Regions from separate parts of the Paenibacillus sp. GYB004 genome, predicted to be linked through region 1. Evidence: riboswitches for the same ligand, from Rfam matches in the RefSeq annotation. Region 1 holds a riboswitch; the other holds the start of a gene.

Evidence for each region. A riboswitch is a leader RNA that binds a small molecule or an ion and turns the genes downstream of it on or off. The one in region 1 is predicted to bind cyclic di-AMP.
Region 2: another riboswitch for cyclic di-AMP. It lies ahead of PV433_RS08210 (TrkH family potassium uptake protein); the one in region 1 lies ahead of PV433_RS32950 (C40 family peptidase).

Annotation. Positions count from the first base shown of each region.
Region 1 covers NZ_JARBDB010000072.1:184,201-199,686, forward strand. Annotated here, with positions in the region: gene PV433_RS32930 (chemotaxis protein CheW) at 1-1,341, shown strand, start outside; gene PV433_RS32935 (LacI family DNA-binding transcriptional regulator) at 1,435-2,424, opposite strand; gene PV433_RS32940 (ABC transporter substrate-binding protein) at 2,762-4,081, shown strand; gene PV433_RS32945 (hypothetical protein) at 4,120-6,354, shown strand; gene PV433_RS32950 (C40 family peptidase) at 6,448-7,341, opposite strand; cyclic di-AMP (ydaO/yuaA leader) riboswitch at 7,346-7,491, opposite strand; gene PV433_RS32955 (hypothetical protein) at 7,602-8,303, opposite strand; gene PV433_RS32960 (hypothetical protein) at 8,409-9,113, opposite strand; gene PV433_RS32965 (AgrD family cyclic lactone autoinducer peptide) at 9,190-9,321, opposite strand; gene PV433_RS32970 (accessory gene regulator ArgB-like protein) at 9,318-9,848, opposite strand; gene PV433_RS32975 (AraC family transcriptional regulator) at 10,854-11,729, opposite strand; gene PV433_RS32980 (phytanoyl-CoA dioxygenase family protein) at 11,944-12,822, shown strand; gene PV433_RS32985 (DUF420 domain-containing protein) at 13,011-13,550, shown strand; gene PV433_RS32990 (PadR family transcriptional regulator) at 13,708-14,067, shown strand; gene PV433_RS32995 (HAAS signaling domain-containing protein) at 14,054-15,073, shown strand; gene PV433_RS33000 (helix-turn-helix transcriptional regulator) at 15,070-15,486, opposite strand, start outside.
Region 2 covers NZ_JARBDB010000012.1:83,444-98,929, forward strand. Annotated here, with positions in the region: gene PV433_RS08175 (S-layer homology domain-containing protein) at 1-239, opposite strand, end outside; gene PV433_RS08180 (hypothetical protein) at 287-5,695, opposite strand; gene sdhB (succinate dehydrogenase iron-sulfur subunit) at 6,566-7,318, opposite strand; gene sdhA (succinate dehydrogenase flavoprotein subunit) at 7,321-9,078, opposite strand; gene PV433_RS08195 (succinate dehydrogenase cytochrome b558 subunit) at 9,095-9,760, opposite strand; gene PV433_RS08200 (LysR family transcriptional regulator) at 10,254-11,156, shown strand; gene PV433_RS08205 (potassium channel family protein) at 11,243-11,908, opposite strand; gene PV433_RS08210 (TrkH family potassium uptake protein) at 11,923-13,263, opposite strand; cyclic di-AMP (ydaO/yuaA leader) riboswitch at 13,354-13,548, opposite strand; gene PV433_RS08215 (CPBP family intramembrane glutamic endopeptidase) at 13,878-15,486, shown strand, end outside.

The DNA of each region.
Region 1 (15,486 bases):
ATCAGCGATCCGATCATTCATATTCTGCGCAATGCCGCCGATCACGGGATCGAAAGCCCCGAGGAGCGCGAACGGCTCGGCAAGCCGCGAAAAGGCAAGCTGCTGCTTAAGGCGGCCCATCAGGAAAATCAGATCGTCCTCTCGATCGCCGACGACGGGAAGGGCATCGATCCCCAGCGGATTAAGGAAACGGCGATACGCAAAGGGTTCGTCACCCGCGAGGAAACGGAGAGAATGACCGACAAGGAGCTCATCTTCCTCATCTTCCACTCCGGCATGTCCACGGCCGACAAGGTGACGGATCTGTCCGGACGGGGCGTCGGCATGGACATTGTGCGGTCGCATATCGAGAAGCTGAATGGGCTGATCGACATTGACTCCACTCCCGGAGAAGGAACCGTTTTTACGATCAAGCTGCCGCTCACGCTGGCGATTATCCGTTCGCTGCTGGTGCAGCTCGGCGCAAGCACCTTTGCCATCCCGCTTGTCAACGTACTCGAGATCGTCCGGCTGCAAACCGGCGATATTCAGACGATTCAAGGACGCGAGGTGTGCGTCATCCGGGGAACGATCTTCCCGCTCGTCCGGATGCACCGCAAGCTCGGATTGGAAGAGACGGAATGCGGCTCGTCCGGCGACCGTCGGCTGATCGTCGTCGTACTCGGCATCGCCGACAAACGGGTATGTCTCGTTGTAGACAAGACTCTGGGCAATCAGGAGATCGTCATCAAGTCTCTCGGCAAATTCGTCGGCGAAGTGCCTTACCTGGCGGGGGCGACTATTCTCGGCAGCGGGAAGGTCGCGCTTATTCTCGACGTCGGCTCCATCGTGAAGGATGAGGGCTCCCTGCTGCTCACCCGGAATCAGGAAGAACAACGGAAGGAATCGTCCCGGGAACGCGAGACACAGCTGGTCACCTTCCGTGTCGATACGGAGCAGTATGCGCTCGATATCGCCAAGGTGAAGGAGATCATCACCGTGCCGCCCATCTCCAAATTGGTGGATGCCCCGGCCGGCATGCTCGGCATGATTAATCTGCGGGGAGCCGTACTCCCGGTCTACGACCTGAGACACAGCTTCGGCCTGGCCCGGCAGGAACCGAACGCCCGCTCGCGAATTATGATGATCGAGTCCGGCCGGCGCGATGTCGGGGTGCTGATCGATCAGGTGATGGAAGTGCTGAAAGTGCGGCAGAGCGATATCGAGATCGCTTCGGATCATACCGGGATGCAGCCAAGCAGACTGGTGCAGGGCGTGTACAAGCAGCAAGACAGCTTCATCGTCGTGCTGAACATCGACCGCGCCTTGCAGTCGGCGGAACCGGCTGCCGCAATCTGCTAGCGACGCCTTCAAAGAAAATAACCGCAACTCCAGACAAAAGGCCCTCCGCTCGGTTAAAGCGGCTGGGCCTTTTATCGATTTTGTATGGGAAGCTCAGCGATTCTCCGCCGGAGGGACGGTAGAACCGCGAACGATGAGCTCCATATCCAGCGACACGGCGCTGGATGCCTCTTTCTCCGATATGGGGGACAGCAGCTGTTCGATCGTTGTCCGGGCAAGCGACTCCAGATCGGGTCCAACCGTAGTCACAGGCACCTCGAGCGTCTCCCCCATCTCCGGAATATTATCATAGGATACAACGGAAACATCGTCCGGGATGCGGATGCCGTATGTTTTGGCGAAGCGGGCGAACCGGCACAACGTACCGTGAGATTCGACGATCACGGCAGTAGGCTTCGAGCCTGCTTTATTCCGTAACGCCTCCAGCAGTAATTCATCCGGGAACGGCTTGTATTTGCTCGCCATCACGATAAGCTCGGGCCGGTACTCCAGCTTGCAATCCAACATGCCCAGCGTATAGCCGATCAGCTTTTCGTTTTTGACGCCGATAAAGACGATCGACCGGTGCCCGAGCTCGCTCAAATACCGGACCGCTTTGTGGATCGCTTCCTGCCGGTCTATTGCGATCGAGCGGCCCTGCTCCAGCGGCACCCCGCCCAAGGACAGCAGAGTCCCGTTGTATAACTCCAGCTCGTTGAGGAAATCCGGTGTCAGCAGCGTGCTGTGAAGCCCCCAGATCACCACATGCCGGATCGACAGCCGGTTCATATGATGGAGCGCTTTGTCCGGAGCCGCTGTGGAGACTACGATCGAATACCCCAGCTTTCCCGCCTCTTTTTCCAAAGTGCCGACCGTATGGGGAAACGAAACTCCATTCGCCTGAGACCAAATGAGACCGATGCACTTGGGGGACGGGTCCGCCGCTCGCTTCGCGGACGGAAGCTTTACATAATTCATTTGTTCAGCGATAGCCTGAATTTTTTGGCGGGTCTGTTCGCTGACGCCGGCCTCCTGGTTTAATGCTTTGGAAACCGTGCTGATCGTAACGTTGGCTGCCTTCGCTATATCTCGGATCGTGGTCATTGGGATCACCTTTTATTCCTTTTATACCTATCTACTATACATCAGCAAAAGAAAAAAAACATCCAGGAAGGAAACAAAAAGAAAATTTTCCTTACTTGCCACGCACCTCCATAAACAACTGCACTTCGACCAGCCCCACTCATCCCCCAAACCGTTCATAAGGAATCAAGCCGGCCGTTCATTTAACGAAAATAAAAAGAAACAAAATGAAATATTGAAAAACATAAAGAATACATGTATAGTTTTCCTCAAGAGGACCTACGCTCAATCTCAGGAAAGGAGGTTTCGTTTCTCAGTAAAGAAACCGATTTCTAAAATGATTAGGGAGGTTGTACCATTGCCCAAAAAAGTCGTAACGACGCTTGCCTTACTCACCGCTCTATCGGCCTTTACGGCCGCCTGTTCCGGAGATAACGGGAAAAAGGATGCGGCAACAGAACCCGCAGCAAACCAATTTAACCCGAACGCTCCTGCGGAACTGGTCGTCTTTTCCCCTAGCGGCGCTACTGAAGAAAGCTTCAACACCCGCTACGGCGATTACTTGAAGAAAAAACTGCCGCACTATACGTTCAAATTCATTCAAAGCAAACAAGGCTCGACGCTGCCCGAGTTAATCGCAACAGGCGAGAAAATTGACCTCCTCTATTACACGATCGGCAACTACGAATATTCGATATCCCAATATAATCTGCAATACGACATGACCGAGCTGATCAAGACCAACAAGATCGACTTGAACCGATTCGAGCCGACTGTAATCGAAGCAATCAAACAAGTTTCCGACGGAAAAATGTATGCGCTTCCAGTTAACGTGTTTAATATGGTTTTATACTATAACAAATCGATTTTCGATAAATTCGGAGTGCCTTATCCGAAAGACGGCATGACCTGGGAGGAAATGCTCGCTATCGCCAAAAAACTGACGAGAAGCGATAACGGCCAGCAGTACTACGGCTTCGCCTCCTCTCCACAGCACATCTTGCGGCTTAATCAATTTTCGCTCCCTACGATCGACGTTGCAACAGGCGCTCCGACCATCAACAAAAACGACAAATGGAAACAGTTCTTTCAAACGGTCTTTATCGATCCTGCAGCGGATGAGGGCTACCGGTCCTTGAAAAAAGTTCCTCCGCTGAACAATTTTACGAAGGAACAAAACGTGGCGATGTGGGCCTTCTTGTCCTCTCACATTTTCGGGGATATCAAAGACGCCAACTGGGATCATGTCGATATGGTGTCCCTTCCGACCTTCAAGGAACTGCCCGGAATCGGTTCGCAGGCTTACCCGTTATATTTCGGCGTTACGAGTCTGAGCAAAAATCCCGAAGCGGCTTTTCACGCGCTGATGCAATTAATCTCGGTCGAGTTCCAGACCGCCAGCGCCAAACAGGGCAATATGCCGGTTCTTGTCGACGAGTCCATCCGGCAACAGATCGGCAAAGAAGCCGAGTATCCGAATAAAAATTACAAAGCGCTGTATTTCAATACATTCGCGCCGATTCCTCCCAGACTCCCCTATGATGCGAATCTCGTTCCCACCTATACGGCGCAGACCAACCCGCTGGCGATGGGGACCGCGGATATCAACACAACCTTCCGGAAAATCGAAGAGGCGGCCCAGAAAGTCATTGACGATATAAGAAAAGCTTCTAAATGAAGCCGTGAAAGCGATTCCGATAAAGGAGCGTGTTCCTTTTGTCCAATAAAAAGCTGTCTGACTCTCCCCAATCGTCCATGGCAGGCATGAGCAGGCGCAAGTTGATTACCTCCCTCGGTCTGGCGGGAGCGGCTCTGGCTGCCGGGGGAATGTATGCAAACGCTCTGGGTGATCCGATCACGGAATTGCCCGGCAGCAGGGGCAACGGTTCCGGCGTTGCCGGGCGCTTGCACAGAAGAAGCGGAGCCGGATTGTTGACGGAGCTGGCGAATGCGGATACGATCGACGACTTGCGCGATTTGAGCGGCATGAGCGACGGGGATACCGCCGTTATTACGTCGACCGGCCGCGCCGGCTTCTTTCGATGGAGTTCCGCCGATCTGTCTGTGAACGTCGCGGCTGATCCCCAATCAGGATTATATGTGGCGCCTGCCGGACAAACCGGAAATCTGGGAGCGTGGATTCGAATCATCGAGAACGGCACTTTGCTTCCGCAATATTTCGGGTTTCAAGAAGGAATGAACGCGTCCAACCTGGCTGCCCTGCAAGCGGCGATGAATGCGGCGGCGGCCATCGGGGCGGAACTGTTCGTGCCTGCAGGAACCTACTACGGCAATTTGGAGACGCGTTCGTCGTTCTACGATTACGTGGTGACGGACTTGCCGGATCACTTGAAACTGACCGGTACGCCGAATACGGTATTTACGAACTTTATTTTCAGGGCCCGGCTTCCCCGGAAAGAGAACATTCATCTAAGTACGTTCCGGTTCGGCCATGATTCGATCATGACGATCAGCTACTACCATTTCGACTTGAATGTGAAAAATTTGCGGGTGGAAAATGTCGTACATTTCGATTCAACCGGTTCCGTCAGCCCCTGGATGTTCGTTCGCGAAGGCCCGACCGCTGAACAGCAGCCGGAAAACAACTGGTTCGTCAACTGCGTGTATCGGGACCGGACGAATATTCATATCTGGAACGGCAAACATATTTACTTCGTCAATTGTGACTTGCGGAATACGGTGCGCGAAGACGGCATCGTGATCAAGACCCGGAAAGGCCGAGGCCAGTCCCACGACGTCCATGTGATCGGCGGGACCTATGATACGACGACCGGTCCGATGTCCATAGGGACGGAACTGGGCGAAGACGTGTACAACTGTACGGCTGGAGGCTGCACACTCATTCGACCGGGATACGTGGCGCTACTGAAGCCAAACAACTCGGTTACCTCGATCCCGGAGCTTCGGGGCGGGAACATTTACGACATCACGTACCACGACATTCAACTGCGGGATGTGGACGGCGCGGAATGGATCGGCTTGACTCAAATCCGGGTCAGCGGCGGCTGCACCGTAGAACGGGTCGCGTTCTCGAATATCCGGGGCATCGTCCGGGCCCGCTCCGGTGCCGCCGATTGGCCGATGCTTTTACTGGCCCAGGTAAACAAGGATTCCTCCGGTACGATACGAGATATTACGTTTGACGGAATCAGCCTGGCGGACCGTCATCCCGGAGCGCTTGCCCCCGGCGACACCGACATCCGCAACGAAATCGCCTCCGGTTATGCCGTGTCAACCTTGGTCACGGTGGACTCGTACACACGTTCGATCAACGCGTTATCGAACATTATAGTCCGGAACAGCTATTTCTCGGGCGTGTCCAGACACGGGGTAGACTGTACGCTGCCGATCAGCTGGACCAATGTCACGATTGCCGACTCGTTATTTTCCACCCTCAGTCCGCGAGGACTGCTTCGGGTCGGTAAAGGCAGCGATGTGAAGGCTGAGAGCGTGCGTATTACGAATTGCCTGGAGCCCGCCCGACTGGTTCAGCGGGATTCGGCGGGTACCGGCACGTTTGAGGCGGTGCGTGTGCCATTATCCAGTCCGATCCGGGTACCGGCTCTGTCCAATTCCGCGGTGCCTGTGAAAGTGTTCGAAAAGACCACCGTGATCCTGCGGATTACGGCGGCACTGGACGACGGGGTGACCGGCAGCTCGACCGACTATGCGGAGTGGAAATACGCCATTCGCCGGCCGGACGGTACCGTTACAGAGCTGCATGCGCCCAATCAGTACCGTCATACATCCACAGGCATAGAAACGGGCGAAAGAATCGTAACCTGGGATGCGACGAATGCGCCGGGCCCCTCCAACCAGCTCATGTATGCCAACGCCGGAGATGTGCTTCTGGTAAGCAAAGTCGATATAGGAGCGGGCGCATCGATTCCATCCGGCACTTATGTCGTTGCAGGAATCGAATTGGCTTGACGCCGGCAAAACAAATAACCTCCGTACCCACACCGATTAGGATGTGAGTATTGGAGGTTTTTCCATGCGGTTTGAGGTCCTCGCGCAGGTTCGTTACAGAATACGCTTGGCCCCGACATATTTGGGCCCCCAGTAGGAGCTCGTTAATGAATCGATTCGGGTTCCGCGGGAAGTCGTAGCCGACACGAACTGGTCGTTGCCCAGATAAATGCCGACATGCGTCGTCACCCGGCCGATGTTGAAAAACACCAGGTCCCCCTTCTTCAGTTCCGTTACCGGCTGACCCGAGTTGTGGAACATATCGCGGGAAGTTCGGGGAAGATCGACGCCGAACTGGTCAAATACATAATTCACAAAACCCGAGCAATCGAATCCGCTCGGTGTCGTGCCGCCCCAAACATACCGGATGCCCAGCATGTTTTGCGCTGTATCCGTAATCCGGTCGGCGACGGAAGGCGCAGGCGCAGCGGCTAGTGCCTGCACAACCGGAGGGGCATACCAGGCCGGAGCGTGGTACTGGCCGTCCTGACATAAAATTGCGATTCGGTTATCGTTATCCCACTGCATCATAATCCCGAGCGACTCCGATATGAATCGAACCGGAACAAATACCGTCCCGTCCCGGAACAATGCTCCGCTCGTCAGCGGTACGGCCTTGCCGTTTAGCTTGGCCTCGCTTACTCCTGTGGTCAGTTCGACGGTTTTCTGCTTATCGCCTTTCACCGTGACTTCCACTTGCCCGTTCTCCATCTCCCAGTCCATCTGGTAGCCCAGCGACTCGAGGACAGGCCGGATCGGCACGAACGTTTGCCCTTTGTCGTCTATGTAAGGTTGAGCTTCGGGAAACGGGATCAGCTGATCGTTAAGCTGGATCTTTACGCTCTGGTCTGCAGACGGGGTAGACGCGGATGCCGTTCCGCCATGTACAGCCGAGGCGGACATCCAAACAGCGCACGACAAAACAACGGTTTTCATCAAAAGCTTCAAACGGTTTTTCCCTCCTGGCGCCTCCGAGGTTAGCTGCCGGGTTAGGGAAGAGGAAACTCCCTTGTCCGCCAAAAGCGCGAACATTCACCCCAAAGTAAATCGTCCCCCGTACCGGATATTCGGTATATCCGGATTCGGCATATTTTGGCCCCTCCTCCCTGTTTGACAACAGGTAAAAAAGGGTAAGTGGTTCGGGGTAAGGGTAGCATACCGTTTTCGGCCGGGTCAACCCACAAAAACTTACAAAACCGATCGAACGCTTATATAGAGCGGTTTCTTTCCTTTAAGCGATTGTAGTGGTCGAGCAGTTCTTTTTTGTTTTTTTGGTAGGTGATGTAGAGGGCTATGATGATCAAGGCGATGTAAATCACGTACAGATGCACTAATGATTGACTTTCACTAAAAGAGATGAATAAAAGCTGTAAAACACCTAGGCACGATATTAGAACAATAAGTAAATAAATGTCCTGCGCCCGGGTTTCCAAGTTGCGAGAAATCCGCTTTTCAAAAAACATAAATCCGATTCTTCTTGTTGTTAACAGATACGCAATCGATATATTAACAATAAATGTTACAAATTGGAACGACATCGCTATAACAAGAGAAGTCCCCATTTGTTCCGTGGATATATTTAGTAGCAAGGGAGCAGCTACGACGAGGGCCGTTTGGATAATTCCAATCCCTAAGTAGCCAACTAAACAAACCATGACAGAGAAAATCAAGCGGATGTTAAAAATAAATTTCACCAGCAAAATGTATGCGGCTATTACGAAAAGAAAGGCTGTAGATTGAGCCATGCCCAAGTAATGTAATTGATAAACCGACACGGCTTCCAAGGCGACGGCAACGATTAAAAGTCTCAACCCATTCTCAGCAACCGGCAACCGGAACATAGCGAACGTCAAGATACATAACCCGTAAAACTCTATGATTCCGAAAAAGATTCGAATCAATAACTCCAAATCGTCATCTTCCCCCTTTTTTAGCTCTTAACGCTCGATTCGGTTAAGCAATGCATCGTTTTATGCAGATCAACCGACGAAAAACTTACCGAGCTTATCGAACGCTTATATGGAGCGGTTTCGATCCTTTAAGCGGTTGTAGTGATCGAGCAGTTCTTTTTTGTTTTTTTGGTAGGTGATGTAGAGGGCTATGATGGCTAGAATTATTATTCCTAGATATACATACATTAAAGATTCGTTCTGAAAAAAAGTTACCACCGCAAATAAAATTACTCCAAAACTAAGCAGCAAAACGATCAATAAAAGTACGTTAGCCATTCGAGTCCCTGTATTAAAAACAACACGTTTTTCAATAAATACGAATCCTATCCTTCTATTGCTCATCCAATATACCAGACTACAGTTAACCACAGCTGTTATTAGCTGCATTATCACTATATCCTTTAAGGAGTGGGTCAGTTTTTCAAAGCTTGTAAATTGGAAATAATCCACCGTCATTAGTAAAAGTGCTTGCACAATAGAAAAACTTACATAACCAAAGAAGCAAATAATAACAGCAAAAAATGTCGGAATATTTAATAAGATATTAATGAGTAATATATAAACAATCAACATTCCGAGCATCGCATAGTGTTGATTTATCATTAGCACTTCCCTTTGATAAATCGACACGGCTTCCACAATAAGTGCAATACACGCAATTTTCTTCCAGCATTGAATGATTGGAAAACGAAATAACGAAAGTGATAACAGGCAAAGACTGAAATACTCAATCGTCCCAAATACAAACTTTATTACCAATTGCAACACAACTACATGCCCCTTTGCATTATTGTACTCAACAAAAAACCCGAAACAATCGTTCCGGGTAGTAGAATTCTTTCGCTTATGATTGTTTCTTTAGCAATTCGGCAGGAACTTCCGGCTTATGAACAAACAGTGAACAGAACGGAGTAACAAAAAGGAAAGCGAACATGGTGAGAAATCCGGATGCCATTTGAGCAGCATAACGTTTCATTGAGACTTCACCTCCTTTTTTTTGTATGGTAGTAATAGAAGGGATTGAACAAAAAAAGTTTTGGCCAAAACTTCCGAACCCAGAGCAAAGTTGCTTGCAACTATGCAAATGCAAATTATTTTGAAAGTAACAGTTTTGGATTGTGCAATTCGATGATGTTCCTCAACCTTTGCCGGAGCAAAAAATAACATAATAGCAAGACTAATCCCGTTTAACCATACCGAATAGCTATCTAGCGGAAGATGGGGGATTACAGCAAGAACAGCGGTCGACACAACAACACACCATTCCGAGGAAGACAGATGCAGCCCACCACTGAAAAAACGAAGGAAAGCAAATCCCCCTAAAACTAATAAGGTTTCTGAAAAGGTTCCGGTTACTAATCCTAGAGCCATAGTTAATAACACAATGGATATAGCATTCAAAACTATAATGAGAGAGAATTTTAAGACCTCTACACTCGATGTTCGTTCCGGATTAGCAGTTTTTATTGTAGTGGCTAGCTGCCCCGCTATTCGTTCGATCATAATTCATCTCTCCGATATGATTTATTCTGTCTTTTTTCGAATATATTTTTCATCTATTTCTTTCTTATTCTTCTTATATGTGACTATAAGCCCCAAAGCCGAAACTAGTATCAATCCTACCAATATATATATTAATGATGCATTTTCTTGAAATGATATAACTGCTAGTTGTATAACCCCGATAGCCAAAATGAGTATGCAAAGTAGAAAGATATTATGAGTACGGTACTTCTGGTTGAAAGTAATCCGCTTTCGAAAAAAAACAAAACCGAGTTTCTTGACCGACAACCAGAATGCTATACAAAAAATTACAATCGCTGTTCCTACTTGCAAAAGTACACTATGTAGTACAGAATTTAATAACATTTCTGAAGTGGTAATGTTCAATGAAGTTATTAAGAGGATCAACAACAGTTGAATAACTCCAAATGCAATGTAACCAAGCAAACATATAACGAGAGAAAACATCAATTGAATATTGAATAAAAATGAAACGAGAAATGTATACGCTATTATTATTGAGAACATCGCACTATCTCCCTTTCCAAGGTAAAACCATTGGAATAAGGAAATCAACGTCACGATCATCGACATAAGCGCCATCTTAGGGATGTTGTACCTAATCGGAATTCGGAACAAGGCAAACGATAAAACTACGATAGAAAAAAACTCCAGCGTCCCGAAAATCAGCTTTACTAACAGCTGTGTGTACTCGATGTCGATCAACCCCAAATTCTGTCTATGTTACGTATTTAATACGACAATAGTCGCTAAAACTCCTCTTTCTGCAATGCAAATTTTATCAAATAAATAAGCCAAATAGCCCGGCTTTGTTACCTTCGTTTAGATCGTCCCATTCTTTCGCTCTTTTTTTATCTTATTAACCAAAAATCCGCATTTTCACCCACCCATTCCAAGCCATCTTTTCACTTCCCACGGCCTAGGCACAAGGGCGTAGTACCGCCCCAGACTCCGATCCGGCACTGCCCACTTATTCTACTCCGTCTAGCAAGGCGACAACTGCCGCCGCCGGTAAGTCTGCGGAGATACCCCGTACACGCGCCGGAACAGTCTGGCGAAGTAGGAAGGCTCCTCATAGCCCAGCTTCTCTGCGATCGTATAGATCGGCAGATCGGTCAGAGCAAGCAAGCTGCCCGCTTCTCGCATGCGCGCCGACAGCAGATAGCCCATCGGCGTCTCTCCCGTATGCTCCTTAAACAACCGGCACAAATAATTGGGCGTTACGTGCACCGACTGCGCCGCTTCTCCGAGCGTGACCGGCCGGTAGCGGTTCGACAGCAGGAAGTGCTTGGCCCGCTCCACCGTATCTTCTGCGGTATGTACTGTTTTCTCCGCATGTACGGCGTTGGCTACAATCGTTTCCACCCTGGCGAGCAGATCGATCACCTGAATGGCGAAATGGGCTCGAAGCTGCGGCAGGTCGTATAAATCGAGAATTCGCCGATAGCCTTCGTCCAGCATCGGCCGGAATCGGGCCGGCACGTCAAGCGGTGCGGAACGCAGTGATTCACTGATGCGAATCGACCGGTTCTCCTCGATCAGGTCGAACAAATTCACTTCCGCCGGCTCGTCGTCGGCCCCTCGCAGCACGAACGTGCTCTCCAGATTCAGCAACGGCCCACGCGTACCGAAGTGAAACTGGTGGGGCTCGTTCGGATTGACGATGTACAGCATGCCCGGCCCAACCTCGGAGGAGGTTTGCCCGACCGTAAACAGGCCGTTTCCCTCCAAAATATACATGATATGAAAAACGGGATGGGCATGCATCGCCCCTTTCACATCGTGCCGGCCGCTCATCAGGTTCGTCGTCACATGATCGATTCCATAAGATCTCCCGCCCGCCATCAGCCGGACTTCCATCCGCCTCTCCCCTTTCCAGCGCTCGTCTGGGCCGCACTCGCGTAAGGTATAGTTTCGATGACCGGTTCTGTTTTCCTCCCAGACTGGCCCGCAATCGGGACGGTAGAGCCGACAGGATAATATCGTGCAGGTTCCGGGATAGATTGTTCCTACAACAGACCGGGCCGATTTTTTATACTGAGGGGGAAACGAACCACCTATAGGAGGAATCGGAATGGCGTTAACGCTTGAGCAAATCATCGACTTTCAAACCAACGGTTATGTCATCGTAGAGGATGTGCTTACAGAGGACGATCTGGGGCCGGTTATCCGCGAAATCGAACGATTGATCGATGAACGGGCGCGTGCTTATCATGCGGACGGGCGGATTACGGAGCTGCATGAAAACGAACCGTTCGAGCGCCGGTTTGCCCTGCTGCATGCCCAATGTCCGGACATTAACCGCGGCTTCGACATTATGCAGCTGCTGGGGCGCGAGATGTTCGCCTTTCTGACCAATCAGCGGCTGCTCGATATCGCCGAATGTTTGCTCGGACGGGAGCTGTCCTGCAATCCGATCCAGCACTTGCGGTCGAAGATGCCCTGGAAAGGCGAGGGCGAGCAGTCAGCCGGCATGGAGAACGTCCCTTGGCATCAGGATGCCGCCGTTACGTCCCCCGATTCGGAGGCGTCCGAAATTATTACGTTCTGGCTCCCTCTGGTCGACGCGACAAAGGAAACCGGCTGCATGGAGATCATACCCGGCGCTTTTAAAGGCGGCTATCTGAAGCATCAGGCCGAAGGCGGCACCACCATCGTCAAGGAGCTGCTGCCTTCCGATCCGCCGATTACCGCGGAGTGCCGTAAAGGCGGGATCGTCATCATGAACAAATATACGCCGCACCGGGGAACGTCCAACCGTTCGGATATCGTGCGCTGGTCGCTCGACCTCAGGTATCACAAAACCGGCGCCGCCTCCGGCCGCGACTTCCATCCTTCGTTCGTCGCCCGCAGCGCCAGTCGTCCGGAGAGCGTGCTGAACGACCACGAAGCGTGGCGCGCGATGTGGAAAGAGGCGCTTGCGAAACCTTCGCAAAAAGCCCACCGGGTGTAACGGCAGCAAGCCGCGCCCTACGCCCCGGGTATCCTTAAGCTCCGGCAGCCGCTCCTCGCGGTGACCGGAGCTTTGCTGTTTTCGCAGCCCGCCAACGTTCACAGAAGCGTCGTTGACACGGTCCAGGCACAAGTTTAAGATAACGGTAACCGGCCATCAGAACCGCTCACTTGGAAAGGAGCCCGGACATGAAACGATCGAAAAACGCCGGTCAGGAGCGCTTGATTACGATTATCGTCGTCGCTTTGACCGTGATCATTAACGGCATCGTGCTCGCCTTGCTGTTTATGCCGCAAATGGGCGACGCCAGTAAAGATTACACGTATTTACCCAAGTTTAACGCGATACTGAACGGGTTCACCTTCGTATTTCTCGTGTTGGCGCTGATCATGATTATCCGTAAAAACATCGTCTGGCACCGCAACTTTATATTTGCCGCTTTTACATCGACCGCCTTCTTCCTGGTGTCGTATCTTACCTACCACTCCTTGTCCGAATCGACTTCGTACGGCGGCAGCGGGATGCTGGCGGGCATCTACTATTTCATCCTGATCACTCATATCGTACTGGCCGCCGTCATCGTGCCCCTTGCTTTGTTTACGCTGGCCCGGGGACTTCAGATGAACGTGCCGAAGCATCGCAAGCTGGCCCGATGGACGATGCCGATCTGGCTGTATGTCAGCTTGACGGGCGTGCTCGTCTACTTGATGATTTCGCCTTATTATTGAATATGCGAGTAGGAGAATCCATCCCTTCGTCAGATCGTTAACCGATCCGACGGGGGATTTTTTTATGCAAACATCAATAATATTATGAAATAGATGATATTATACTATTTACAATAGTGTGTGTCGTACAGTATGATAACAACAGGAGCTGATACCAATGAAGGAACTTACGGAGACGATTAACGGATTAACCCAAGAGCTTCGGCGAGGAACGATTATTATCGGCGTGCTCAGTTTATTGTCCGAACCGCAGTACGGCTATTCGCTGGTTACCGTGCTGGAGGAGAACGGGATTAACGTCGACCCGGGCACCCTGTACCCGCTCTTGCGCCGACTCGAGAAGCAGCAACTGCTTGAGAGCAGCTGGGACACGAATGAAGCCCGCCCCCGGAAATATTATGTGCTCAGTCCCACCGGGAAAGAAGTGTACGAACAGCTTTGTCTGGAATGGAAAAGCCTGAGCGTCAGTATCGAAAGCTTGATTGGCGGAGGAGGAAACAACGATGGAATTGGTTAAAAGATACATCTATGCAGTAACGCACAAGCTGCCTGAGGCGCAGAGAGCGGATATCGAGAAGGAGCTTCACGGATTAATCGAGGATATGCTGGAGGAGCGTGTCCAGGACGGGGAGCCGACGGTGAAGGATGTGGAGGAAGTCCTCCTCGAGCTGGGTCATCCGCGCAAGCTGGCCGACCAGTACCGGGGATATAAGCAGTATCTGATTAGCCCGGTGCTGTTCCCGACCTATATGTCGATTCTCAAAATCGTTCTGTTCGCAATCGGAATCGCCATGGCCGCCGTATTCGGCATCGAGACGTTTATGGACCCGGCCAACGTGCTCGACCATTTTGTCGGCAATCTGGTTTCTTTCATTAATGCTTGCTTTCAGGGCTTCACCTGGGTCACGGTGGTCTTCGGCTTTATCGACTATGCCGGTGTCCGCAAGGAGAAGCTGGGAATCAAAGAAGACGCGGCCTGGAAACCTTCCGAGCTGCCTCCCCTGCCCGATTCCCGGACCCGGATCAGCCGCGCCGATCCGATCGCCAGCATCATCTTTACGATCCTGTTCACGGTGTTGTTCACCTTTTCTATCGGACTGCTCGGCGTCTGGAGGTTTCCGGGCGGCGACTCGTCGATCGTGGTGCCTTTCTTCAATGAAGAAGTATTCCGTACGTTTCTTCCGTTCATCTGGGCTTTGGTCGCCGGGAGCGTGCTGCTGGATTGCGCCAAGATCATCTTCGGCAGATGGACCACCAAGCTGATCGCCGCCGATATCGTGATTCATCTGCTTCATTTTGTGCTTGCCTTGGCGATGTTCTCCGACACGGCGATCTGGAATCCCGGCTTCTTGGAACAACTGGCGGGCAGCGGGTTGGCGCCGATCGGCAGCGAAGCTTACGAGCTGGCGAGCTCCATTTGGAATCGGGCTACGGAGAGCTTGCTTTCTCTGATCGGGGTCGTCGTTGCCGTTCAAGTGATTGCTTCGGTTGTAAAAGGCTACAAGATTAAAGACGTCTGCTAGGAGGACGGGTACAAAGCGGCTATGTCGAGCGCCGCCTGGCGTAAAGCTGCGCCCAGACGGGCAGGCTCCAGCACCAGCACCTCGGTCTGGAAGCGGAGCAGGAAACCGATCGTCCACTTCTCATCAGGCATAGCAGTCCGGACCAGGAGCGATCCGTCCGGCTGCTTTTCGATTTCTTTCTCGTCGAAATAGTCCGATGCATGTACTTTGGATTCTCCCGTAAACTGCATCACCAGATCGACCTTAGGCTCGTGCCGGGGCGTCGACCAGCGCTCGTTCAGCATGGACAGCGTCACCGGCCGGCGCTGGAACGACTCCGGCTGAACCTGCAGCTCCCGGATGCGGGACAGCTTGAAGATCCGGTAATCCTCGCGGCTTAAACAATAACCGTGCAGATACCAGGCGTAGTTTTT
Region 2 (15,486 bases), on a different contig from region 1:
TCCCCGCCAAACAGCATGTTGACGTTGTTGTCGTTTTTTCGGACCGGCTGGCCGTCCACCGTGCGGATGCCGAATCGGCCCGTGCTGTTATCCACCGTAATTTTAATAAATTTATTTTCAAGCACCGTCGTTTTGGGCTGCGATACGATCGCCGCCAGCGCCGTCGTCGCCTGGGTCAAAGAGCCGAGCAATAGCAGCAGAGCCAGCACGGACACAAGCGTTCTTTTAAACAGCTTCACGTGAGAGCCTCCTTCTGGGCAAAGTCAAACGCTTTTTGATCAATTCCTTACTCCGTCCTACTGATGAAGAAGGTCGCGTACTCCCGTTCCCGCTCCTGATTTCTGACGATAACGGTGTACCAGCCCGATTTCGGGAAGTTCACTTCGAAATTGCCGCTTACCAGCTCCTGATAAGTCAACTTGGTCGCGATCGTTTTCATCTGACCTTCGCGGAACAGACCGGAGTAGTAGTACAAATCGTACGTCCCTTTTTCGTTGATCCGCTTCTGACCCGACACTTCCATTTCGTTGAAGCCTGTTATTTTGAACCGCACCTTGCTCGTATCGAAAATCGCCGTCTCCGCGCTGGCCGCCGAGATGAGCGTGTCGTTGCCGAAGATCAGCATGCCGTCCCCGCCGACCACTACAACTTCCTGGGTGACGCTGGCTGCGTTGCCCACCTGATCGACCGCCGTATACGTGACCGTTTGGCGGCCAAGCTCCGTCAGATCGAGACCGCTGATGGACACTGGAATATGATCCGGCGCCGATACGTTATCCGATACCGTATAACCTCCGAGATCCGTGCGGAAATCAAAATCGGACTTATTCTGCGGAACCCCGATCGTCGCCGCATGCAAGATCAGCTCCGGCGCTTTATTATCAAGTCCTTTCACCGTTACCGGAATCCGGTTCACGTTGCCCAAGGAATCGGATATCGCGATCGTTAGCGTACCTTCCGCCGTAAACAGCCGTGAAGTGATGAAGCTTCCATCGGACGCGCTGATCTGGTTCGGATATTCGTCTATGACAGGGTCCGGCAGGTAAGGCGCAGTGCCAAGGAATACACGGTTCGGAGCCGTCGTCCGGCCGATGATCTCCACGTTCATCCTGCCTTTTGCGTACGCCACTCCGTCTACGTTCACTTTGGCGTCGTCCGGAACCGGATTGCCCTCGTCATCGACCAGCGTGTATCGGACCGTATCGGCTTGCGGGGCAGTGCTTACAATGTTGGCGACTGTTTCCCGGACGACCGTCACATTGTTCTGCGCATCTTGTACTGTAAACTCAGCAACTCCGTTTGACGTCATATACATCGTGGCAGACTTGCCGCCGGAAACGGTAAACTCCTCCGAATTCTCCGACTCCTTCTCCACCGTCAGCCGGACACCTTCGATCCATTCGTCGCCGCCCGTCCCGATCCGCGCGAATTCCGTGCCGTCGGCTTTCGTATAGGAGCGAACGATTTTGACCTTAGGTCCTTCCTTGTCGATTTTGTTTACGGTTGCCACAGCTGTTCCGCTGTTGCCCGCCTCGTCCAAAAACTCGAACGTAAACGTGCCGTTTTCCTTAAACGTATACGTTTGACTTCCATGATTATTGGTAACGCGAATAGGCTCGGACGGCTTCAGCTTAACGGTCACATTGCCGGCCGTCTTATTGCCTGTGGTTACGATCGTCTCGACGACAGCCGTCGGCGGCGTTCCATCGACATTGCTTACGACCGCATACAGCGTCGATTTGCGCTCGGGATTGGCGATGTCCGTCAATTCGAACGAATAATAACCGTTCTGGCTGACATGGAACCGGTTCCCGGTCCGCACCGGTACGGAAGGATTAACCGCCGAAGGCACGATTTTAGTGCCCAGCGGGGCGGATATGTCAATATCCACGCCGGTCGTCGGCGTAACCGGCCGTTCCGTGCTGAGCGTCGCCAGCGCATATACCGGTTCGATAACGGATACGGATGCGGTATTCAGCGGCTTCGCCTCCCCGATGGTCCCTTCGCTGCCGTCGGATTGCGGTCCCGTTTTGTAGCGGACTTGGATTTGGCCGTTCTGAATGTTGGCCGAAGGCACTTGCACGGCAATGAAGTTCGTGTATGAACGCCATCTCAGCCAGCTCTTCCCGTAGTCCGGCGATACGGAATATTCGTATCCGTTTTTGTCTAACACATCGAGTCCAAGCTGCACAATCGCCGTATATCCGTCCACCGCATCGCCGGCTACATAAAGCAGGTCCGATCTGGCATCGGCGGGAGGCTGGATCTCTGGCTTGGATACCCGGAAATATCCTGTGGTAGAAGCGACCGCTTCATTGCCCGCCTGATCCCGGACATAAACATACAGCTTGTAGTCCCTCGTTTCGCCGGGAGCGAGGCCGGCGGCATCGACGGAAGCGGACATATCGTTATTGATCAATTCCTTCCAGGCTGCGGAGCTTGAATCCGGAGCGGCGTCCCCTTGTTTCACCCATTGGTATTTATGAACGGCGACTTCGTTCAGCGCGTCGCTGGACGCGAAGCTGACAGTGTGTTTCGCTCTTGGGTATAAATCTTCCGGCAAGGAGAACTCCACGACAGGAGGCAAGTTATCGAAATAATACGCCTGATTGTAATAGTAATAACGCTCGGCTGCCGTTTCCTTTACCCGAATATGCAAGTAATGAGTACCATTCAGCGCCTTATTCGCCGGGACGATATATTCATAACCGCCTCCGGCGGCCGACGTTCCGTTAAGCATCGTGTACGAGGCGTCGTCTTCCGGGCGGGCAGAGCTGTAGCTGAATGCGTAGCCGACCTCGTACGGGATGACGGCAAACATAGGCATGATGCCGTAAGCGGACGTCGTCACGGACGGGGAATAGACGGAATACGTAACCGCGTTAACCGTCAGCGGCTGCGGCCGGTTCAAGTAAAACACGATGTCCCCGCTTTGCACGTATACGCCGTCCGCGCCTTTGACAAAGTCGCCCCTCACCTGGGCGGTCGAATCGACAGTAGCCGGCTCGCTGACAAAACGCGACTCGTTGCCGAGAATGTCCTTCGCTTTGAGATGAAGCACATATTCTCCGTCCTCGGTCACTTCGTTTCTCGTACCGGTTGTGAATATACCGCCGTTCAGGACGACCGGCTTCCATTGGATATCCTCAGCCGTGCCGCCTTTTCTGACCCATTGATAGGAAGCTTCCTGGAGACCGCTGTGCTCGTCCGTTATCGTTGCCGTCACTTCCACATTGGCGGAACGATCGTTGGTAAGCCCTGTCACTGCAATTGCCGGACCTTTGTTGTCCAGCTGCAGGGCAGCGGTATGATACGTCCAGTTGGAATCGTCATGTTTGAAATCGTCTAGCGTCCAGAGCGTCAGATCGTCATATTGGCCTACCGCAGCCAGCGCCTTGTTGTCCGCATAAAAGATTTTGTCCGCTTCGGAGCCCGAAGCTTCATTTTTCCATGATTCATACTGCTGCGGATATTTCGTTTTGAATGTCTTCATTTTCTCGTACTGCATCAGTTCCCGCGCCGTATCCCACGTCATATCCGCCGTCCAGGCGTGCAGATACCAGGTCCCGCTTCCTTCGGAGGTGAACGCTTCGGCCGGAGGGGCGATCATATTCGTCTTGTTGTTAACGACGTTCAAGTTCAGGCTGCCGATTGCGGGATCGGTCTCATACAAGCTCTCCCTCGGCTGCTTGGCGGCGAGCGAGAACCGCTTTACTGCGGCATAATGGTCGCCTTCCTTGCCGGAGAGCGGGTTCATGGCGCTGCGCGTCCAAGCGTAGTAGACGAGTCCTACGGCCGGCGAAGACGGCCCGGTCATATTCGACGGGCGATAGATGCCCCGGCTAGGCCGCTCGAAGTTCGCAAGCGGATCGAAGTCGGGGTCGATGGCCGGCACCGGCACCGGAGGATCGTTGGCATCGATCGTAATTTTGCCGCGCTGTTTGTAGAGCGAATCGGTCGCTCCGCCGCTTTCATAGTGAAAGCTGATAAGCGGGATGGTATTGTCAACCGAAAATTTGGCCCAGTCGATTTTGGAATTCACATTCGAGCTGTCTCCGTCGACGTGAACCCCTTCATAGTTCGCCGGCTGGATCAACAAATTCCCCGCATAATCCTGGATGACGTCCTTGTCTTTCAGCTCGAATTGGCTGTCTAACGGATAAGCGGCATCTTTACGTTCGTGCGTCAATGCGAGCACTTTCAGCAGAGATGTCTCCACGGTCACGCCATCCGGAATCACCATCCGGAAACGTACGTTTTTCGTACTGTACCCGAGGTTGTCATTGTTTACCTCGTCATAGTAATACGCTCTCATTCCATTGTTGAACAGCAGATACATTTTGTTCGGATCGTATGGATTTCCGTCGCGGTCGTCTCTTGGGACTACTTCTTCGAAGAACTGTACGGTAAAATCCATCACGTCCTGGTCGTTTACTGTCACTCCGGTAACGATCTCCGGCTGAATTCCGTTTCCTGCTTTGGAATATTTCGGAGCGACAGCATCGACGATCACGCGGTAACCGCCGCTGGCAAAGTCAAACGGGTTGATCGGCTTGCCTCGCACTTTCTCCAGACTCGAATTGCTCCCTTGCAGCGGAAGCGAGATCGGTTTGACCCGGTTCCCCGCCGCGTCGATAAAATCCGCGCCCTGAAGCTTTTCCTCCATGCTCGTATCGAGCGGTCCGCGGTTCATCCCCTCCAAGGCGTCGGACGGCTTCATCCGCGGCTTGAGCGGGAGATTGCCGCTATGGTGATATTTCACCGCCGTGTATGTATAGTTGATATCTTTGTGGAGCGGAACATTCAGGAACGATCCGGCAAAGTCCGCTGCGCTGTAAGACGTGTTGATCAAAAATTGCTCCAGTCCTTGTGTTGGCAGCCCGTCCCCGGGCGGGTTCGTGAACAAAGGATGACGGAGAAAATGGTCGTTGTATGCAGAGTTCAGCGCAAAAGGCCGGACCGGCTCGCTAAAGTTGTAGGTGAGCGAAATTTTCTCTCCCTGTTTGGCGTACAGCTCGTTTTGCCCGGCTTTATTGGACCGGGTCACCCCGTCGCCCGTGAACGTATAACCGACCAGTTCCGGACGCACCTTATCCTGGAACTTGATGAACAAACCGGAGATGACGACATCCTTGTCCTCGATCGACACGCCTATGTCGATCACGGAATTCGGTCCGAAGGACGCCGTTTCCTCGGTATAGCCGATCGTGCCGCCGCCGCTATGTCCGGACAGAACGGTGTGGCCGTCGACTTTGAAACTTGCGGAGGTAACCGCAGTCCAAAACAATCCCGAGTCATACTCCAGCTCTTTCCACCCGACTACAATTTGAGCTTCTCCGCTTTGAGCCAGCGCTGCCAGCAGCGGATTGTCTTTCACTTTAATTTGGAAGCTGGCCCCTTCGGAATCGTTGGTCGGAGCGGTCATCGTCCCGTCCGAGTAAATGGAAATGCCCCCCGATTTGTCGGTTACTTTAAATCCCGACGATCCGGCAAAACCGCCACCGCTTAAATTAAAGTTCCGGAACGCGTTGTCTGCAGCTACAGTCACGTTGCCGATCTTCGTGCCGTCCAGCAATATCGTCTCGTCTCCGGCCGCATAAGCCACCTTTACTCCCCATTGGGGCAGCAGCGACAGGATCAGGCATAAGCTCAGAGTGACGGCTGTCCATTTGGATATCCATCTGTTTTGTATCACGAACCAAACTCCCTCCTTTAATGAATCGGCTAGTTCTTTAGACTCATATCCTTTTTCGCGGTTCAACAGTTCACAGTTCAGTAGTTCAACAGTTCATCAGCTTTCTAGCCGGCACTTCTAAGCCCCCTTCGACGCTGTTGTCGTTATGCGTTATATGCATTCCTTCATTATAGAAAATCGATCTAAGCACTTTCTGAGCATTTTGTCGAAACACAGGATGATTTGCATAGAAATTCATCATATTTCATCAATAATGTAAATATGTGGTCTAATAAATGCGCTTTTATTGTGTACTTAGTCCTATTTTCGGTTGAGAATTACTCGTGTGCGGAAATGGCGAGAGGATGTTGGGATATCGTATTAAGGAGAGGGAGCAGAGAGGAAGCGACTGGAGTGCCCGAACGCTCATGCAAGCAAAAAGACACAAGGAATCGTAGCAGCGGGCATAGTTTCCTGTACGGGAAGAAAACGGTACGTTCGCTTTTCTAGCCGCTCATTAATTAGGATTAGCAGTACCCGCCCGGCTTCAGATGAAGTCGGTTTGTCCGAAAGGCCCTCTCTTACGGGGCGCTTCCGTTCGACTTCGTTGATCACGCCGCCCATGCGTGCGGGCTTCAGTACTATAAGAGTCTCTGTCACCCTCTATATTCGGCATATGAGGAGGACAGCGATGAATAGAAGCGGTTTGTGAGGCTGTCGATTCACAACCAACTCCTAGACGGGACACCATGGGGTGCCGCGATAAACGGCCTGCGTCGTACGACACATACGGACGATAAGCAAAAAAAACCTCCAACCACCGCAACAGCGGTGATCAGAGGTTTTCTGCCATGCCCATCTATGAAGGCCGGGCCAGACGGAGCATCCGTCTTACATGCCGAGCCATTTTTTGAACAGCTGTTTCGTCGTGTCGCCGTTAAGCGCTGCGATCGAAGTCGTAAGCGGAATGCCTTTCGGGCAGGAGCGGACGCAGTTTTGCGAGTTGCCGCAGCCTTCGATGCCGCCGGATTCCATCAGTGTGTCGAGACGTTCTTCCTTGTTCATCTCTCCTGTCGGATGAGCGTTGAACAGGCGCACCTGGGACAACGGCGCCGGTCCGATAAAGTCGGAACGGTCGTTGACGTTCGGGCACGCTTCGAGGCAGACGCCGCAGGTCATACATTTGGACAGCTCGTAAGCCCATTGGCGCTTCGATTCCGCCATCCGCGGACCTGGTCCGAGATCGTACGTACCGTCGATCGGAATCCACGCTTTTACGCGCTTGAGCGCATTAAACATCCGCTGGCGGTCGATGACGAGGTCGCGCACGACCGGGAACGTGCTCATCGGAGCAACGCGAACCGGCTGCTCCAGCTTGTCGATCAGCGCCGAGCAAGCCTGGCGGGGCTTGCCGTTAATGACCATCGAGCAGGCGCCGCATACTTCCTCCAGACAGTTGGACTCCCAGCATACCGGCGTCGTTTTGGAACCTCCGGCATTTTTCGGATTCCGCTGAATTTCCATGAGCGCACTGATGACGTTCATGTTCGGACGGTATGGAATTTCGAATTCTTCCATATACGGCTTCGAATCCGGGCCGTCCTGACGGGTGACTTGCAGTCTAATCGTCTTCGTCTCAGCCATGATCAGTGACCACCCTTCTTGTCCGTCGTATAGTCGCGTTTACGCGGAGCGATGAGCGAAACGTCGATGTCTTCGTACGAAATTTGCGGGCCGTCCGGCGTCCATTTCGCCAGCGTCGTCTTCATGAATTTGTCGTCGTCGCGATCCGGGAAATCCGGCTTGTAGTGCGCTCCGCGGCTTTCGTCGCGCATCAGGGCGCCCTTCGTCATCGCTTCGGCAAGCTCGAACATATTCCACAACTGGCGGGTAAACGCGACGCCCTGGTTGTTCCAGCGGGCCGTATCCGTCATGTTGATTTTCTTGTAACGCTGCTTCAGCTCTTTGATTTTGCTGATCGTAGCTTCAAGTCTGTCATTGTAGCGGACGACCGTCATGTTGTCGATCATGATTTCGCCGAGTTCCTTGTGCAGCACATACGCGTTCTCGGTTCCGTCCATTTTGAGCAGACCTTCATACTTGTCGACGTTTTTCTGCTTCTCGCGGTCGAAAGCGCCGCTCGAAACGTCTTCGGAAGACTTGCTCAGACCTTTGATATATTCGATCGCTTTCGGTCCGGCTACCATACCGCCGAAGATCGCGGACAGGAGCGAGTTGGCGCCCAGACGGTTCGCGCCGTGATACTGGTATTCGCACTCGCCGGCTGCGAACAAGCCCGGAATGTTCGTCATCTGGTTGTAGTCGACCCACATGCCGCCCATCGAATAGTGAACCGCAGGGAAAATCTTCATCGGAATTTTCCGCGGGTCGTCGCCCATGAACTTCTCGTAAATCTCGATAATACCGCCGAGCTTGACATCCAGCTCTTTCGGATCTTTATGCGAGAGATCGAGATAAACCATGTTCTCGCCGTTGACGCCGAGCTTCATGTCTACGCAGACGTGGAAAATTTCCCGGGTCGCGATATCGCGCGGAACCAGGTTGCCGTATGCCGGGTATTTTTCTTCGAGGAAGTACCAAGGCTTCCCGTCTTTGTACGTCCAGATCCGTCCACCTTCTCCGCGCGCCGATTCGGACATGAGCCGCAGCTTGTCGTCTCCGGGAATCGCCGTCGGGTGAATTTGGATGAACTCGCCGTTCGCGTAAGTAACGCCTTGCTGATAAACCGCACTGGCAGCCGTACCGGTGTTGATGACCGAGTTGGTCGTCTTGCCGAAAATGATGCCAGGACCACCGGTAGCCAAAATAACGGCATCGGCACGGAACGTCTCCACTTCCATTGAGCGCAGGTTTTGCGCGCAAACTCCGCGGCAAACGCCCTCCTCGTCGATGACGGCAGACAAAAACTCTGAATGCTCATACTTCGTAACGAGACCCGCCGCTTCCCAGCGACGTACTTGCTCGTCCAGCGCGTACAGCAGCTGCTGGCCGGTCGTAGCGCCCGCGAACGCGGTACGGTGATGCTTCGTTCCGCCGAACCGACGGAAATCGAGCAAACCTTCCGGCGTCCGGTTGAACATAACGCCCATCCGGTCCATCAGGTGAATAATGCCCGGCGCCGCTTCGCACATCGCTTTGATCGGCGGCTGGTTGGCAAGGAAGTCCCCGCCGTATACCGTATCGTCGAAGTGCTCCCAAGGGGAGTCGCCTTCGCCCTTTGTATTAACCGCTCCGTTAATGCCGCCTTGCGCGCATACGGAGTGAGAACGTTTAACGGGTACTAATGAGAATAGGTCGACGTGAACACCGGCTTCGGCGGCTTTTACAGTAGCCATAAGACCGGCAAGTCCTCCGCCCACTACGATAACTTTCGATTTCGCCATGTCAGTTCACTCCCCCTTAATGTTTGCTCGCCATATCCAGCACGGAAGTATCCTGGAACGAAGCGTCGGTGAACGCCACCATCGTCAGAACGAACATGATGGACATAATCACGAACACGCCCAGCCATACTACGCTCGATACGCGCTGCGCACGAGGTCCGACGGTAATGCCCCAGCTGACCAGGAACGACCACATGCCGTTGCTGAAGTGGAACGTCGCGGCCAGAACGCCGATCAGGTACAACGTGAAGAAAACGGGGTTCGTGAAAATTTCATGCATAACTACGCCCAAACCTTCGTGCGTTTCATTGCCGAGCGTAACCTGGAAGCGCGTCTGGAAAAAGTGCCACCCGATGAAAATCAGCGTCACGACGCCGGTTACCCGCTGCAGCGTAAACATCAGGTTGCGGAAATATCCGTAACGGGATGCGTTGTTGCGCGACTGGAACGCCACGTACAAGCCATAGACGCCATGGTACAGGATCGGGATCCAGATGCCGAACAGCTCCAGGAAGAAGATGAGCGGCAAGTTGTTCAACCACATCACGGAATCGATGAACGCCTGATGCCCGCCGTTAAACGCTTCATAGTTCGTTATCAGATGCTCGACCAGAAAGAAGCCGACGGGTATGACACCCAGCAACGAGTGAAGCTTGCGGTAGTAATACGAATTACCGGTCATGGAAACGAGTTCCCCCTTACTGAAATATGACAACGTGTGCAAAACAAACCATCTCTCATTGTACTCCCGAGTTCGACAAGCGTCAACAAAATGTCACCTTTTCGCCAATCGCTCCGCCCAACGGTTCATTGCCCCGTCACGTACGCCGAAACGGCTTGGGCGCACACCTTACATATGCCTATTTTGCCATTGTAAGGCCCGTTTAAACCCGGGATCGCGGAATAATCGTGTCGCCTCGAACGCGTTCCGCGATTTCTCAAGAGTCTGATCTACGATTAAAATCACAATGGGACTCCTAAAAATTTGAACAATGTTTGACAACTTTCATGTTACTCCCAAAGAGCTTATAATGGAAGTGCCGTTTTTTTATTAAACGTTATGCGTTTTAGTTATATCGAAGCAGACATCGAGTCGTACCCTGCCACTTCTACACATCTATTTCCGCAGGAATGACGATGTCCCCTGATTATGAAAGGAGCCGGACTGCCACATGCTGCCGAATTTGGACGCTTTCGCCGCCGTCGTCGAACATAAAAGCCTGAACCGGGCCGCCCAGACCCTGAACATCTCCCAGCCCGCGCTATCGCGCAAAGTCGCCCAGCTGGAGGAGGAGCTCGGCGTGCTTCTGTTCGACCGGAAAGGCAAAAAGCTCGAGCTGACGAGGCTCGGGCAGATTTGTTACGAATACGCCCTGGAAGTCGCCGAGATGGAGCGCAAGCTGCTGCAGCGCTTCGCCGAATACCGCTCGTCCGGCAAAAGCATCACGATCGGAGCAAGCCTGACTACACTGCAATCCACGCTGCCTGATCTGATCGGCCTGTACACGCGCGATTTTCCGGAAACCGACATTAAAGCGATCACGGGCAAAACGCATGAAATCGTCACGCTCGTCAAAGAAAAAAAAGTCGATCTCGGGCTCGTAGCCTCCAAAATCGACAATCCGGAGCTGACCTGCGTTCCGCTGTTCGACGACCATCTCTGTCTTGTCCTGCCGTCGAGCCATAAGTGGACGGACAAACCATCCATAGATATTAACGAGCTGCAGGAGCTGCCGATGATCTTATTTTCCAAAGGAACGTGGTACCGCATATTAATGGATGAATTATTTCACCGGTATACCGTCTATCCCGACGTTAAAATGGAGATCGATTCGTTCGAAGCGATCCTGCGGCTCGTCTCCACATGCAATGCGGCTACGCTGCTGCCGAAATCGTATTTGCGCCAGACCGTGCTGAACAACAACGACCTCGTACTCCGCAGCATCCCCGAGCTGGAGGAGACGACCCGAACGACCTCGCTGCTGTTCGGCCGGGAATCGATGCAGAGTGCTTCCACGCTCCGCTGGGTCGAAAAGGCGAAGGAATATTACGCCGCAGTCAAAGGCGAGCTCGGCTGAAGCCGCTCGCGAGGCAGCGTCCCGCAGCAATCGCAGCATCCCCGCGGCCGATCCGGCGGTCCCAATCGAACCGAACCGGCCCGGCCTTATGAGCCAACCAGCTCCTCCTCGAACGACTCGATCTGCTTGTTCGTCCCGATTATAACCATGACATCCCGTTCATTAATAACGTCGGTGGCAGTCGGCGCTATAATGACGCCGTCCTTCTTGTTGATCGCCACCACACTGCAGCCGTATTTGGCCCGCGGGTTCAGCTCCTCGAGCGTCTTGCCGTTCAAACATTTGGGCGCCGATATCTCTGCGATCGTGTAGTCTTTGGACAGCTCGATGTAGTCGAGCAGATTCGGGTTCACGAGCTGGTGCGCAACCCGGATGCCCATATCGCGCTCGGGATAGATGATCCGGTCCACGCCCAGCCGCTCCAGCACTTTGCCGTGCAGCACGGACAGCGCCTTCGCCACGACCATCTCGACACCGAGATCCTTCAGCAGTATCGCCGTCATGATGCTTGCCTGAATATCATCTCCGATCGCAACGATGACGCAATCGAAGTTGCGGATTCCGATCGAACGCAGCGTCTCTTCGTCCGTCGAGTCCGCGACGATCGCGTGGGTCAGCACCTCAGACATTTCGCTGACAGCCTCTTCGTCCCTGTCGACGCCGAGCACCTCAAATCCGTTGTTGGTCAGCTCCCGGGCGAGACTGGAGCCGAACCTCCCCAGACCGATCACTGCAAATTGTTTCATTTTCATAGTAAAAACTACTCCTATCCGATAATAATTTTACCTTCCGGATGTCTATATAGTTCTCTCTCCGTTTTAGGCTGCAATGCATAAGCAAGCGTGATCGGTCCGAGCCGGCCCGCAAACATCGTGATCATAATAATAATTTTGCCGAAAGCCGTCAGCTCCGGAGTCAGGCCCATCGATAAGCCGACGGTACCGAAAGCCGACGTCACTTCGAACAAGATCATTAGGAAGGAATGGTCCTCCGTCGTAGAGAGCAGCATCGTCATAAATACGACCAGGAACAAGGCGAGGATCGTAAGCGTAATCGCTTTGTAAATCCGGTCTTTGGCCAGCCGGTAACGAAACAGGACGATATCTTCCTTGCCCCGGATCATCGCGATGACGGCGCCGATCAGCGTCGTAAAGGTGGTCGTCTTGATTCCCCCGCCGGTCGAACCCGGGGACGCGCCGATAAACATCAATATAATGATAAAAAATTGTGTCGCTTGCCGGAGTCCTGCGATGTCGAGCGTATTGGCCCCCGCGGTGCGTGGCGTCACCGACTGAAAAAAGGAGGCGAGCACTTTGCCCGTGCCGTTCAAAGCCCCAAGCGTCTTCGGATTCGTATATTCGAATAAAAAGATGACGATCGCTCCGAATACGATCAGAAACCCGGTCATGCTAAGCACGACTTTGGCGTGAAGCGACAGCTTGCGTTTTTTTCCATATTCCATCAGATCCGAGATTACGATAAAGCCGATGCCCCCCAAAATAATAAGCGACATAGCGACGATATTAATCAGCGGGTCGTCCGCATAAGGCATCAGACTCCGAAAATGGCCGAAAAGATCGAATCCGGCGTTATTAAACATCGATACCGCGTGGAACACTCCCATATAAATAGCGCGGCCGGCGCTATAGTCGAACGACCAGCGAATCGCGAACAGTGCAGCGGCTGCAAGCTCAATCGTCAAGGAATACAGCAACACTTTGCGGATCAGCCGCACGATCCCTTCCATCGAAACCTGATTCATCGCTTCCTGCAGAATCAGCCGTTCCCTTAACGAGATCCGCTTGCGCAGGACAAGCGCGATCAGCGTCGACATCGTCATAAAACCGAGTCCCCCGACCTGAATAAGCGCCATAATGACGACTTGGCCGAATACGGAAAAATAAGTTCCCGTGTCCACGACAACCAGCCCGGTTACGCATGTAGCCGAGGTCGCTGTAAATAGGGCATCCACCAAAGGCAAACCTTCCCCGTTCGTAGTGGACACGGGCAAAGACAGCAGCAGTCCGCCCGATACTATAATCAATGCGAAGCCCAGAACAAGAAATTGCGGCGGCGTAAGCCTTCTGAACCCTATAAGTGGTTTCAAGCAGGGTCACCTCTCCGATCGGCAAGACGGATCGTAGTTTGCAGGAACAACAAAAAAAGACATTGGAATCCCAATGCCGTTTGTCCGGTGTGGTTTCCAAACTGAAGCCTACGAGGTTAGCTGACGGATTCGGGTTGTAAGGCACCCTATTCGCTTGCCGCTGCTGGGAACGGTGCTGCGAAATTCACCCCATGAGCAAAACTTGCGGTTTTCTCGGACACCGCAAAACTGCTCCTACTTGAATGGTTCCCCCGTTTTCATTAAGAAATTCGGCTTGATATGAGAGTCCGCTGCGATGCGCGCACCTTAAACGGCTCGTATTGTAGAGTTTCTTATTCCGCTTTTCAGATTAGAGTCCGGTCTTCGCGTAATGGTGCGCTGGCAGTAGCGGCTCTGAAGCAGAAGCGAATAACACTTGACGAACTCGATTATAATCCCGCTGCACCCGCTTGCACAAAGCCGGCATTCGCTTAAAAACATGGAGGAATCGGCGGCTTCCGGCCGAATAACAAGCGTGCCTGCCTCTTTTCATTGTCCCTACCTCCGTTGCTTCCGTTTAAGTGGCATTTCGAAAAAAAGTATGTTACGTTAGAAAAAAAGTTCGGGAGGGATCCATGAAACGCCCGTTTTCATCCATGCTGGGAACTTTTGCTGTTATCGGCATCCTCTTATTCGTCATCACCAACTGGTGGTCTTTTTTTACGGGAAACAAAGAGCCCGACATCTTATCCGAGACGATGCCGACCGTATCCAAGCAAGCGGCAGCGGACGCCGCAAAGGCGCATATCGCAGAGTTGACCGGTTATCCGGCTTCCAGCACGTTCGTCGTCTACCAGTCCGACAAGCTGCTGAGCGGCTATATCCAGAAGGAGAAGCGGGTCGCGGATTACAAAGCCCGGTTTCAGGAACGGGCTCCGATCGATTATTATCGCATCGATCTGACGGACGGGCGCGGAGCCGAATATGTCGTCGATGTACATATGACAAGCGGCGCCGTCATCGGGTGGAGGAAGAGCAGCCGGGAGAACGCCCCGTCGGTCGAGGTAGGCCGCCGGATTGCCGAAGAGGTGCTGCGGAAGGACGGACTCTCCCTCTCTGACTACAGCTCGCTCAGGCCGAACGCCGCTACGCCCCACCGGTTCGTATTCGAGCATCGCGCAGGTACGATCGGCGGCGCCAAGCTGCTGAAGGTAGTGGAGGTCCGGGGCGGGCAGGTAACCGCCTATTATAACGAGTTCCGGATTCCGCAAAGCCATCTCGACTGGGTCAAACGGCAGGACCAGGCGGCCTCGGCGATGACGCAGTGGAATTTGATCCTGTCATCGGTCATGGGGCTGGCCGCCATCGCCATTGCGATCGCTTCCCGGAAACAGATCTCGTTCGTCCGGGGGATCGGCTTAACGGCCACCTTTCTTGTGTTGTACTGGATCAACAATATCAATATGATTCCCGCCTTCAAAACACTCGAAGCCGAAGGCATGGACCCCTTCTTCTCAACTGAAGCCGCCGTCGTCACCATGATTCTGATGACGGTCGTCGTGACGATCATGGCGATCATCTGTTACTTCTCGTTCGCCGCCGGCGATCCGCTGTGGCGGGAACAAGGAAGACGGCTGTGGCCGCGATGGAGAGAGCCGGGCTTCGGGGCTCATACGCTGTCCAGCATGAAACGGGGCTACCTGCTCGCCTTCGGTTTGCTAGGAGTGCAGTCGCTGCTGTTTTTCACCGCTGAACACCGGTTCGATATGTGGGCGGTGAACGATCCGTCCGGATCGCCACTTAACATGCTGCTGCCGGGGATCTTTCCGCTTATGGCCTGGACGGCGGCGATTTCCGAGGAAGCGATTTACCGTTTTTTCGGCATCGCCCTGTTTAAGAAGCTGCTTCGCAATACGTTTCTGGCCGTCGTTATACCGAGCGTCATCTGGGCGTTCAGCCATACGCAGTATCCGATCTACCCGGTGTACACCCGGTTCGTGGAAGTAACGATTCTCGGCATCTTGTTCGGCTACGCTTTCCTGAAGTACGGGTTTGCGACCGCGTTGTTCGCCCACGCCATCGTGGACAGCATCCTGATGAGCTTTTCGCTGATGGGTATGGGAGGAGCGGGATATGTCGGTCTCGGCGCGTTTTATATCGCGCTGCCTGCCCTCGTCGCCATTGTGATCAAGTGGCTGCACGGCAAAACGGCCGCAAGGCGAGCCGGGGCCGGGGTGGACGATC